3 regions of the Shewanella sp. ECSMB14102 genome follow, and region 3 is predicted to be linked to each of the others. Evidence: predicted binding sites of a transcription regulator. Region 3 holds the regulator's gene; each other region holds the start of a gene.
What was found. Region 3 encodes NrdR, which represses ribonucleotide reductase genes. Its sites were predicted from a motif close to AAACACNANATNTNGTGTTT; they were not measured.
Positions count from the first base shown of each region.

Region 1: a site for NrdR is predicted at 2,068-2,087, ahead of nrdD (anaerobic ribonucleoside-triphosphate reductase). Genes of this name have one in related genera too.
Region 2: a site for NrdR is predicted at 2,246-2,265, ahead of nrdA (class 1a ribonucleoside-diphosphate reductase subunit alpha). Genes of this name have one in related genera too.

Region 1 is NZ_JWGX01000002.1:194,679-198,914, forward strand. It holds gene rssA (patatin-like phospholipase RssA) at 29-976, shown strand; gene RC73_RS00885 (hypothetical protein) at 1,154-1,903, shown strand; gene nrdD (anaerobic ribonucleoside-triphosphate reductase) at 2,113-4,230, shown strand.
Region 2 is NZ_JWGX01000004.1:76,354-80,589, forward strand. It holds gene gyrA (DNA topoisomerase (ATP-hydrolyzing) subunit A) at 1-199, opposite strand, end outside; gene ubiG (bifunctional 2-polyprenyl-6-hydroxyphenol methylase/3-demethylubiquinol 3-O-methyltransferase UbiG) at 558-1,268, shown strand; gene RC73_RS01595 (HAD family hydrolase) at 1,273-1,941, shown strand; gene nrdA (class 1a ribonucleoside-diphosphate reductase subunit alpha) at 2,426-4,236, shown strand, end outside.
Region 3 is NZ_JWGX01000023.1:5,975-10,210, reverse strand. It holds gene RC73_RS08535 (riboflavin synthase) at 73-729, opposite strand; gene ribD (bifunctional diaminohydroxyphosphoribosylaminopyrimidine deaminase/5-amino-6-(5-phosphoribosylamino)uracil reductase RibD) at 730-1,854, opposite strand; gene nrdR (transcriptional regulator NrdR) at 1,895-2,347, opposite strand; gene glyA (serine hydroxymethyltransferase) at 2,457-3,710, opposite strand; gene ettA (energy-dependent translational throttle protein EttA) at 3,939-4,236, shown strand, end outside.

The sequences.
Region 1 (4,236 bases), on a different contig from region 3:
GATTGGTAGAAAATATTAAGGAGAGAGGATGGCGCAGAGTCATGAACCCTGTATCGGAGTTGCTCTTGGAAGCGGCGCCGCCAAAGGATGGGCCCATATAGGTGTACTCAAAGGCTTGGCAGCAATGGGAGTAAAGCCAGATAAGGTGGCCGGTTCATCTATAGGTGCCCTGGTCGGTGCGGCTTATGCCAATGAGCGCCTCGAAGAGCTGGAAGACTGGGTGCGCAGTTTTTCCAGCTGGGATGTGTTGGGGTTGATGGATATTAGTTGGGGTAAGGGCGGACTCATCAGTGGTGATAAGGTATTCAGTGCCATTCAAGATCGCATCGGTGATCTCCTGATTGAAGAACTTAAATATCCTTTTACTGCCGTGTCAACCGACCTCTACTCAGGGCAGGAGATCTGGTTCCGTCAGGGGGATTTACGCCAAGCCGTCAGAGCTTCCTGTTCCATGCCGGGGATCATGTCGCCAGTGCGTCAGGGGCATCGCTGGCTGGTGGATGGCGCTGTGGTGAATCCCATTCCTGTGTCTGTGGCCAGAGCTATGGGCGCGAGTTTGGTGATAGGCGTCGATTTGCATGGTCATAGGCGCGAGCAACTGCAAGTGTTGCCGGTGGCGCTTAATAGCGAAGAACCTTCATTGCAGAGTAAAGTGGCGGAACACTCCTCTGAGAGTGGTTTTATGGATCTGTTGGCCAAGGGCAAGGATTATATTTCCGGCCTGACCGACAAGTTCTCTCTTGGCAATAAGGCTGAACCCGGTATGTTGGCTGTGATGTCACAGTCGATGGATATTCTGGAGCAGCGCCACAAGCGCGCGCGTTTAATGGGAGATCCACCGGATATCTGTATTGTACCTAAGGTGTCGGATATAGGCACTATGGAGTTCCACCGTGCCAGTGAAGCCATTGCCGCCGGTGAGAAGGCGGTGCAGCAGGCCTCGCATCTGATTGATGCGGCGTTGGGGCGTCTCTGAAGCAGGCGCTTTTTATTAATGCTTGGTGTGGGCACATTTTCTGCGGTGTGGGCACACTTTCTGCATAGTTCAGCACATCATTAGCATCAAGGCGCTCAAAGGGCGTTTTTCTGACATTTCTCAAGCAATCTTGTCTTAAAAACAACCAATAGAACGTCGATATGACGGAAAACTGACATGCAGCCAATCCATTCTTCTGTTGATCCCAGATTGTCCGGGGTCGATGCCTATGGCGTCAACAATCGTTTGACCAGCGGCAGCGGCCTCTCGGTTGTCGACACTGAAACTGTCAGTGACAACAAAAGCAAGGGCTCAACCTCGGCAAATATAGGGCAGGACAGCATATCTATCTCCAACGATGGCAAAAGAGCCGCACGGGTGCAGGAGTTGGCCAAGGAGTTTTTCGGCTCAGGCCAGTTCAGCAGTGCCGATTTGCCCAAGCTGTTGGCGCGCCTCGGCGAGGAAGGGCTGTTGTCTGAAAGTCAGATGGTCAAATTGCAGGGCAATGGCCTGATGGGAGTTGATACCAAGGATAACGTCAGCCTCAAGGAGTTTATTCAAGGCCAGATTGGTTTGCTCAGACAACAGGCCAGCCAAAGCCCTTTGCTCAATGCACTTGAGGGAGCGGACAGTCTTATGGGCAATATGGGGATGATGTATACCCCATCGAGCTCTTTGGCGGCCAACAAGGTGGCGGCTCAGTTGGATGCCGTGCTCAAGGGCGAAAACCAAACTGCCAAGAGCGCAGAGAGCGGCAATGGCAGCAGCAAGCTAGCGGCCAAGGTCGACTCCGCACTGCAAGAGCCGCAACTGTTATCCCGGCTCAGTGGTGTCAGCGCGCTGATGCGCACCGCTGCAGCCATGGGCAGCCAGCAGCAGGGCAGTGGGCAAATCAACAGTTATCTGGCCTTGGTAAAGAGGTACTGACTAGCGGCCGTTTGGAGCCCGGTCAAGGGAAAAATCTCCACAAGTTGTGCTCGTCGGCACTAATCCCATAGTGTTGTTCATCCTCTTCAATACCATGATCCAGATCATGGTATTGAAGAGCGATTTGTCGCTTAATCTCCACATATAGTGCTTGGTTAATAAAACACCACTATATATGGTGTTAAATAAACAACATGGAGATTAAAGAAATGCCGGTAGTGATTAAGCGGGACGGGTGCCGTACTCAGTTCGACGAAACAAGGATAAGGGATGCGGTGCTGGCGGCCTCTAGCCACTGCGGTATAGAAGATGCGGACTATGCGGCCACAGTTGCAGCTTTGGTCACCCAGGCGGTAACCGACAAGGCCGAGGTCAATATCCAGGAGTTGCAGGACAGGGTAGAAAATCTATTGATGGAAGGGCCGTACAAGCAAGTGGCCCGTAGCTACATAGAATATCGTCATGACAGAGATATCTGCCGTGAATCCAGCAGCCGCCTGAATCTGGAGATCCGCGGCCTGGTCGAGCAGAGTAACGCGACCTTGCTCAACGAAAATGCCAATAAAGATTCCAAGGTGATCCCCACCCAGAGGGATCTCTTGGCCGGTATTGTCGCCAAACATTATGCTAAACATCATATCCTGCCCAAGGATGTGGTTGCCGCCCATGAGGCCGGTGAGATCCACTATCACGATCTCGACTATTCACCTTTCTTCCCTATGTTCAACTGTATGCTGATCGATCTCGGTGGCATGTTGACCCAAGGGTTCAAGATGGGCAATGCCGAGATTGAAACGCCAAAATCCATCTCGACTGCCACTGCAGTTACCGCGCAGATCATCGCCCAGGTCGCCAGCCATATTTATGGCGGCACCACAATCAACCGCATAGATGAAGTGTTGGCCCCCTTTGTGGCCAAGAGCTACGACAAGCATTATCAAACGGCGCTCAAGTGGGGGATTACCGATGCCAAGGCGTTTGCCACAGAGCAGACCAAGAAAGAGTGTCACGACGCCTTCCAGTCGCTGGAATATGAGGTCAATACCCTGCATACCGCTAATGGTCAGACGCCTTTTGTTACCTTCGGTTTTGGTTTGGGTACCAGCTGGGAGTCACGGCTGATCCAAGAGTCTATTTTGCGGATCCGTATGGAAGGCCTTGGCAAGAACCGTAAAACAGCGGTTTTCCCCAAGTTGGTGTTTGCCATTCGTGATGGTATTAACCACAAGGCCGGCGACTGCAACTACGATATCAAGCAGTTGGCGCTCGAATGTGCCAGCATCCGCATGTATCCGGATATTCTTAACTATGAGCAGGTGGTCAAGGTTACTGGCTCATTCAAGACTCCTATGGGTTGCCGCAGTTTCCTTGGCACCTATGAGGAAAACGGCGAGCTGCTGCATGAAGGTCGCAACAACTTAGGCGTCGTCAGCCTGAACCTGCCGAGGGTGGCGTTGGAGGCCAAGGGCGATGAAGCCGAGTTTTATCGCATTTTGGATCAAAGGCTGGAGATGGCCCGCAAGGCATTGGATACCCGCATCGAACGCCTGGCCAACGTCAAGGCCAGAGTGGCGCCCATTCTCTATATGGAAGGGGCTTGCGGCGTGCGCCTGCGCGGTGATGACAACATTGCCGAAATCTTCAAAAATGGCCGAGCTTCCATCTCTCTGGGCTACATTGGCCTGCATGAGACAATCAATGCGCTTTATGGCACAGACACTCATGTGTTTGACGATGAAGCATTGAGGCAGAAAGCGGTTGCCATAGTGGCTCACCTCAAGGCGGCCACTGTGCGTTGGAAAGAGGAAACCGGTTATGGTTTCAGTCTCTACAGCACACCGAGTGAGAGCCTGTGCAGCCGATTTGCCAAGCTGGATGTCAAGCGTTTTGGCCTGGTTGATGGTGTCACCGATAAGGGCTATTACACCAATAGTTTCCACCTGGATGTAGAGAAGAAGGTGAACCCTTACGACAAACTCGATTTTGAACAGCCGTATCCTGAGCTCGCCAATGGGGGGTTCATCTGCTATGGCGAATACCCGAATATGCAGCACAACCTGGAAGCGCTTGAGAATGTCTGGGATTACAGCTATAGCCGGGTGCCTTACTATGGAACCAACACACCGATAGATGAGTGTTACGACTGTGGCTTTACTGGTGAGTTTATCTGTACCAGCAAGGGCTTTACCTGCCCCAAATGCGGTAATCATGAGCCCAGTCGGGTGTCTGTGACCCGCAGGGTTTGTGGGTATCTTGGCAGCCCGGATGCCAGACCCTTTAATCACGGTAAGCAGGAAGAGGTCAAGCGTCGGGTTAAGCACCTCTAACGAAAG
Region 2 (4,236 bases), on a different contig from region 3:
CCGACTTCTTATAGGGTTTGTTCCAATCGTTTTTCAGCTCGTTCATCGCAAAGAGTACGCGGCGATGCACCGGCTTGAGGCCATCGCGTACGTCTGGCAATGCCCGCCCGACGATAACGCTCATGGCGTAATCCAGATAGGAGTTCTTTAGTTCGTCTTCAATATTTATTGGCGAAATTGATAAAGCCAGATCAGTCATAAACTGCTCGATCCCCTTAAATTAGCTGACAACTTGTAATCCGTGTCATTGTCGAGCCCAACAAACGTGATTTGGCATTCTAACACAGTTATTTAATGTCGGAAGTCCTTAAAGCCGCCTTTGCAGCCAAAAACGCCAAGGGCATGATACAAGTCGCGAGCAGGGGCTGATATCACTGTCATAGACATGAGTTCCGTTGTTGTTTTTATCATCAAAAACCGAATCTTGCTGATATTTTGTCCAGCTTTTGGCCTTTAGTGCCGCCGATCACATTGAGGCGCCAATTTATACTGCCCTTCCCTATGGCTTATATGGTTATAATAGGCGCATCCTTAATATTGCTGTTTCAGGTCCGAATATGTCTTCTCAACCCAATGTCGACCCTCAGGAAATTGCCAAGTTTGAAAGTATGGCCGCCAGTTGGTGGGATCCTGCCGGTGAATTCAAGCCGCTGCATGAACTCAACCCACTGCGCCTTAATTATATAGATGCCCAATCCGGCGGTATCTTTGACAAACTGGTGCTGGATGTCGGCTGTGGCGGCGGCATTCTTTCCGAGAGCATGGCCCGCATCGGCGCCAAGGTCACCGGGCTGGATATGGGTTTTGAGCCGTTGGAAGTCGCCAGGCTGCATGCGCTGGAAGCCGGCGTCAGCATAGACTACCTGCAAGAAACTGCCGAAGTGCATGCCCAGAATCATCAGGGGCATTACGACACAGTTACCTGTATGGAAATGCTCGAGCATGTACCGGATCCGCAATCTGTGATCCAGGCTTGTTGCGATATGGTCAAGCCCGGTGGTTGGGTGTTCTTCTCCACCATTAACCGCAACATCATGTCCTGGGTGCAAACCATACTCGGTGCCGAGTATGTACTGAAAATGTTGCCGGCCGGAACCCATGACCACAGTAAGTTTATCCGCCCATCCGAGTTAATCGCCATGGCAGAAAACACTGAACTATTGTGTCGTGACGCGCTGGGCATAAAATACAACCCTTTGAGTGGCGTATTCAGTTACACCAAGAGCGTTGACGTCAACTACATGATTGCCTGTCAGCGCCAGGACTGATGCCATGACGCCTAAGCTGCCGTTTCAAGGGATTCTGTTCGACTTGGATGGAACTTTGGTGGATACCGCCGAGGACCTGACCGAAGCGCTGGCCTTGGCGCTGGCATCCCATGGGGTATCGATAGAAGATAAGCGCAAACTTTTGCGCACTCTGGCCTCTCACGGCTCGCTTGCCATGGTGCAAGCCGCCGTGCCCCAAGCCTCAGCCGAAGAGCAGGAGCATCTCCGGCAAGCGATGCTCAGGGAATATGATGCGGTCAACGGCCAAAAAGCCTGTTTGTTTGAAGGCATAGAAGCCTTGCTGGACAGTGCCCGTTCAAGAGCTATGCCGCTGGGGATTGTCACCAATAAACCAGCGCGTTTTACCCGTCCCTTGTTAGAGCGCATCGGGCTGCTTAAACGCTTTGATGCTGTGATCAGTGCCGATACTACCCTCTATCGCAAGCCCCACCCGGCTCCTATGTTACTGGGGGCCCAGCAGCTTAACTGCGCTCCTGAACGTATTCTCTATCTTGGCGATGCAGAGCGCGACATAGCCGCGGCGCAGGCGGTTAATATGCCCTCTGCCATCGCCATGTGGGGATATCTGGCGGCAGAGGATAAACCGGCAGACTGGGGCGCAGATTGGCAGTTGAACCATCCACAGGCAGTAATGTCTCTGCCATTGTGGTAACAAGGTAAGAAAAACGCTAAATCGGCACTGTTTTCCCGGGGGGACAAGGCCTTAGTGAAAGTCGCAGTCCGGATGCTACTTTAACCGAGCGGATCTGCGCAAGATCGCGGATCGCTGCTTATTTTAGCAGTCGATCACCTTGAGTGAGATCGCTTGATTTTTAACCATGACGACTGTGCGCCAGCAATGATGCAGCTTTGCGGAATCGGCCACTCAATATCCTCAAGATATCCACAAGATATACCCAAAACTCAGGCTTGCAAAAAGTGCCATACCTCACTATCTTGTTATCCAAGATATAGAAAAACACCATATCTTGTGTATCAGTCGCAATCAAACATACTAGTCTTGCACTGAAAACTCCCGGTTAACAGAGCCCACTCGGGCCGCCGTCGTTAACTGTTCGGTTGATTGTTTTACAAGGGAAGGTTTAATGACGCCGACGCGTCATTGTCACAGATATTACAACCAAGGCCTATCTTCAATGAATAGCACTATGACAGTTACCAAACGCAGTGGCGCACGCGAGACCATAGATCTCGATAAGATCCATCGCGTTATCACCTGGGCAGCCAAAGGATTAAACAACGTCTCGGTCTCCGAGGTGGAGTTACGTTCTCACCTGCAGTTTTACGATGGTATTCCCACTGAAGCCATCCATGAAACCATTATCAAGGCCGCAGCCGATCTGATCTCTCCCGACTCTCCGGACTATCAGTTCCTGGCCGCCCGCCTTGCTGTTTTTCATTTGCGTAAGAAGGCCTTTGGTCAGTTTGAGCCGCCAAAACTGGTTGATCATGTCAGCAAGTTGGTTGCCATGGGCAAGTACGACAAGCATCTGTTGGAAGACTACAGCCGTGAAGAGTTGGATGTACTCGACAGCTATATCGACCACTGGCGCGACATGAACTTCTCCTATGCTGCCGTCAAACAGCTGGAAGGCAAGTATCTGGTACAAAACCGTGTGACTCATGAAGTCTACGAAAGTGCCCAGTTCCTCTACATTCTGGTCGCCGCCTGTCTGTTTGCCCGTTATCCGAAAGAAACCCGGCTGCAGTATGTCAAAGACTTTTATGATGCGGTTTCTACCTTCAAGATCTCTCTGCCGACCCCTATCATGTCCGGTGTGCGTACGCCGACACGTCAGTTCAGCTCTTGCGTGCTGATCGAGTGTGATGACAGCCTGGATTCTATCAATGCCACGGCCTCATCCATCGTCAAATATGTCAGCCAGAGAGCCGGTATCGGTGTGAACGCCGGCCGTATTCGCGCCCTGGGCAGCCCTATTCGTGGCGGCGAAGCCTTCCACACAGGTTGTTTGCCTTTTTACAAATATTTCCAAACTGCGGTGAAATCCTGCTCCCAGGGCGGCGTTCGCGGCGGTGCTGCAACCCTGTTCTACCCTATCTGGCACCTGGAAGTTGAATCGCTGCTAGTACTGAAAAACAACCGTGGTGTTGAAGACAACCGTATCCGTCACCTGGACTATGGCGTTCAGATCAACAAGCTGATGTATCACCGGATGATCAAGGGCCAAAATATCACTCTGTTCAGCCCATCGGACGTTCCCGGCTTGTATGATGCCTTCTTTGCCGATCAGGACGAATTCGAACGCCTGTATGTGAAATATGAGCAAGATCCGAGCATTCGCAAGAAGACCCTTAAAGCGGTCGAGCTCTTCTCGCTGATGATGCAGGAGCGCGCCTCCACAGGTCGCATCTATGTGCAGAACGTGGATCACTGTAACACCCACAGCCCCTTCAACGCCGAAGTGGCCCCTGTGCGTCAATCCAACCTGTGCCTTGAGATTGCCCTGCCAACCAAGCCACTGAACAACATTGACGATCCCAATGGCGAAATCGCCCTTTGTACTCTGTCAGCGCTGAACCTGGGTGCGATAAAAGACTTGGGCGAACTGGAAGGCCTTGCCGATTTGGCCGTGCGCGCCCTGGATAACCTGCTGGATTACCAGGACTACCCTATTCCCGCTGCCAAGACGGCATCGATGAACCGCCGCACTCTGGGTATCGGGGTCATCAACTTCGCCAACTATCTGGCCAAGAACGGCGTGAAATACTCTGATGGCAGCGCCAACGGCCTGACTCACAAAACATTTGAAGCCATACAGTACTACCTGCTCAAAGCCTCGATGAATCTGGCCAAAGAGCTGGGTGCCTGCCCGCTGTTCCATGAGACCACTTATTCTCAGGGGATCATGCCGGTAGATACCTACAAGCGGGATCTGGACAAGATTTGTGATGAGCCGCTGCACCTGGATTGGGATGCCCTGCGTCA
Region 3 (4,236 bases):
TTTATCTCTTGTTCTGTGTAATCAATGAATTCTAACCTGTTAGCGCGCGATAACCAGTGTGCTTGCGCACATCTAGCGCATGAAACCGGCCTTGGCGAGCATAGCCAGAGTCACGCCTTCGCTCGGCTGCCCTTCCTCTTTATGCTGCATTAAACGTTCAAGATAGCGGGCTATCTGATCCACCTCCAGATTCACCTGAACTCCGGGACGCAGATCAAGCAAAGTGGTTTCGCTGGCGGTATGGGGCACTATGGTGAGGCGGAAATTACAGCCATCGACTTCGTTGACCGTGAGGCTGACACCATCTATGGTAATGGAGCCTTTATGGGCAATGTAACGGGCCAGCTCAGCAGGCGCCTCGAGCCAAAACTCCAGCGCCTTGCCCCTTGGGGTCACGCTGATGACCCGCGCCATACCATCCACATGGCCACTGACCAAGTGCCCGCCCAAGCGGGTGCTGGGCGTGACCGCCTTTTCCAGGTTAACTTTGGCGCCGACACTGTAGCGGTCAAAGCCGGTGAGGCTAACGGTTTCAGCCGAAATATCGGCCACATAACCATCCGCCAGGCGTTCAACCACGGTCAGACACACACCGTTGGTGGCAATGCTGTCACCCAATTGGACATCGCCAAGGTCCAGCTTGCCGCTGGCCACCGTCAGACGAATATCATCACCACGGCGCTCCAAGGCCCGTATTGTACCGACAGCTTCAATTATTCCGGTAAACATTCAATCACCTATCTTGAGAGTAAGCCGGGTATCATTGCCCAGCTTACGTTGATCTGTTACCCGTATCGCCGGGGTATCGGCTATCTGCTGATAGTTGGGCAAGGCCAGCAGGTTTCGGCCAGCGGCGCCAAGCAGTTTCGGGGCTTGGTAGAGCAGCAGCTCATCGGCCAAACCGGCACTAATAAAGGCGCCGCAAAGCGTTGCCCCGGCCTCGACCAACACCGCATTACAGCTCTGGCTCAGGTGTTGCAGCAGCGCTGTGATATCGACTCTGTTGTCTTCACCGGCCAACACCAAAGTGGTGACATAAGGCGGCAAAGCGGCCAGGAACTCATCCTCATAGGGGCGGCAGCTGACCAAGAGTACCGGGCTGACAATTTTCAATAACCTGGCATCGAGCGGCATACGGCAGTTACTGTCGAGTATCACTCGCAGCGGTTGAATAAGCTCCTGCTCACTCAGGGTTTCACCTAGGCTGCCAAGCTCAGAGTGCCGGACATTCAAGGAAGGGTCATCGGCCAATACGGTTTCAATGCCGGTGAGCAAAGCGCAGCTGCGGGCCCTGAGCCTTTGCACGTCGCGGCGCGCCTCGGGGCCGGTTATCCACTTGGACTCACCGTTGGCCAGTGCCGTCTTGCCATCGAGACTCGCCGCCAGTTTGAGGGTGACCCAGGGACGATTTCGCTCCATCCGCGATAAAAAGCCCGGATTCAACGCTCTGGCCTGCTCAGCCAAGAGACCGCTCTGCACCTGAACCCCGGCCTCCTGCAGCATGCCGATACCTCGGCCGGCCACCTGAGGGTTGGGATCTGTCATAGCCACCACCACCCGCTTGAGGCCATGTTTAATTAAGGCTTCGGCACAGGGCGGGGTGCGACCATAGTGACTGCAGGGTTCGAGGGTGACATAGGCAGTAGCGCCGCGGGCCTTGTCAGCGGCCATTTTCAAGGCATGTACTTCGGCATGGGGCTCACCGGCACGCTGATGCCAGCCTTCGCCGACAATCTTGCCATCGGCATCTATGATGACGCAGCCGACATTGGGGTTGGGGCGGGTTGTATAACGGCCACGGCGAGCCAGCATTATGGCGCGGCTCATCATGGCGATATCAGTATTGGACCACATGGGGGTTTCCGTTACTTAACAGTTGGCTGTGACTGACAGCCTATTTTTTCTCCAGCTTGGCAATCGCTTCACCAAACTCTGACACATCTTCAAAGGCACGATACACAGAGGCAAAACGAATATAGGCCACCTTATCCAGCTCAATAAGATGATCCATCATCAGGTTGCCGATCATTTCCGAGGTCACTTCCCGCTCGCCTGTGGCTCTGAGGGTGGACTTGATCTTGCTGATCGCCTCTTCAATCTTATCCATGGAAACCGGACGTTTCTCGGCGGCGCGCAGCATACCGCCGCGCAGCTTATCCTCATCGAACGGTTGCCTGCTGCCATCGCGCTTGATCACTCTGGGCATGACGAGCTCGGCACCTTCAAAGGTGGTAAAGCGTTCATGACACAGAGTACATTCCCGGCGACGGCGCACCTGATGACCGTCTGCCACCAGCCTGGAATCTATCACCTTGGTATCCGTCGCACTGCAAAATGGACAATGCATTATGCCTCCTGGTGCTCAGTTGCCGGCAGCGGCTGCTGCTAAATGGCAGGAACAAAAATGGCCGCTGAATTCAGCGGCCATCGAAGTTTATCCTATTCCCTTGAAAAGGTTAACCGTAAACAGGGAAGCGAGCGCACAGTTCCAGCACCTGGCTCTTCACGCGCTCGATAACGGCGTCATCGTGAGCATTGTCGAGCACATCACAGATCCAGCCGGTCAGTTCACGGGCTTCGGCTTCCTTGAAACCGCGGCGAGTGATGGCCGGTGTACCGATACGCACCCCGGAGGTCACAAAGGGTGAGCGGGGGTCGTTAGGCACTGAGTTCTTGTTGACTGTGATATTGGCACGGCCCAGAGCGGCGTCGGCTTCTTTACCGGTCAGCTCACGGCCAATCAGGTCCACCAGCATCAGATGGTTGCTGGTACCGCCGGAAACTATCTTGTAACCGCGCTCGAGGAACACCTCAACCATGGCCTTGGCGTTATTGACCACCTGCTGCTGATAGGTCTTGAATTCCGGCTCCAGTGCTTCTTTGAAGGCCACGGCTTTACCGGCGATAACGTGCATCAGAGGACCACCCTGACCGCCCGGGAATACTGCGGAATTCAGCTTCTTGTACAGATCTTCATCGTCGGCAGCCGACAGAATCACACCACCGCGGGGACCGGCCAGCGTCTTGTGAGTGGTCGAAGTCACCACGTGGGCGTGCGGCACAGGGTTAGGATAAACACCGGCAGCGATAAGACCGGCCACGTGGGCCATATCGACAAACAGGTAAGCGCCAATTTTGTCGGCGATTTCGCGCAGCTTGGCCCAGTCAACTATGCCTGAGTAGGCCGAGAAGCCGCCGATGATCATCTTGGGCTTGTGTTCCAGCGCCAGCGTTTCGAGTTCGCTGTAGTCAATCTTGCCGGACTCATCGATACCGTAAGGGATGATGTTGTACAGCTTGCCGGAAAAGTTAACCGGAGAGCCGTGGGTCAAGTGACCACCGTGAGCCAGGTTCATCCCCAGTACGGTATCGCCGGGTTGCAGCAACGCCATATAAACCGCGCTATTGGCCTGTGAACCTGAGTGTGGCTGAACGTTGGCGTAAGTAGCGCCAAACAGCTGCTTGGCACGCTCAATTGCCAGAGTCTCCACCACATCGACATACTCACAACCACCGTAATAACGCTTGCCTGGATAACCTTCGGCATACTTGTTGGTCAGTTGTGAGCCCTGGGCTTCCATGACTCTGGGGCTGGTGTAGTTTTCGGAGGCGATCAGCTCAATGTGCTCTTCCTGACGACGGGTTTCATCCTCAATCGCCTTGAACAGCTCAGGATCATAGTCGGCAATGTTCATACTTTTCTTCAGCATCTGTCACTCCAGCTGGCAAATCTTATTGGTAGGGTTGCGCGGTATTCTACTCTGAGTGTGACAAATATCCCAGTCGCAGGATGATGAAAATCCTTGTGTCAGCAGATGACTATGTTTCATTTGCTGAACAATGGTGCCGCTATCCGGCCGCATCTGGCAGGAGCCCTGGCAAATTGGTAAACTGCCGCCAGTTTAGGAAAACTCAGTTCAGGACAACAGAGAAACAATATGGCTCAGTTTGTATACAGCATGCTGAGGGTCGGCAAAATAGTGCCGCCCAAAAAGCAGATCCTCAAAGATATTTCATTGAGTTTCTTCCCCGGCGCCAAAATTGGTGTCCTGGGTCTCAACGGCTCGGGTAAATCCACCCTGTTGAAAATCATGGCAGGTCTGGACACAGAAATTGAAGGTGAAGCCCGTCCCATGCCGGGACTCAAGATAGGTTACCTGCCCCAGGAGCCCCAGCTTGATCCCAACAAGACAGTACGGGAAACCATAGAAGAAGCCGTCAGCGAAGCCAAAAACG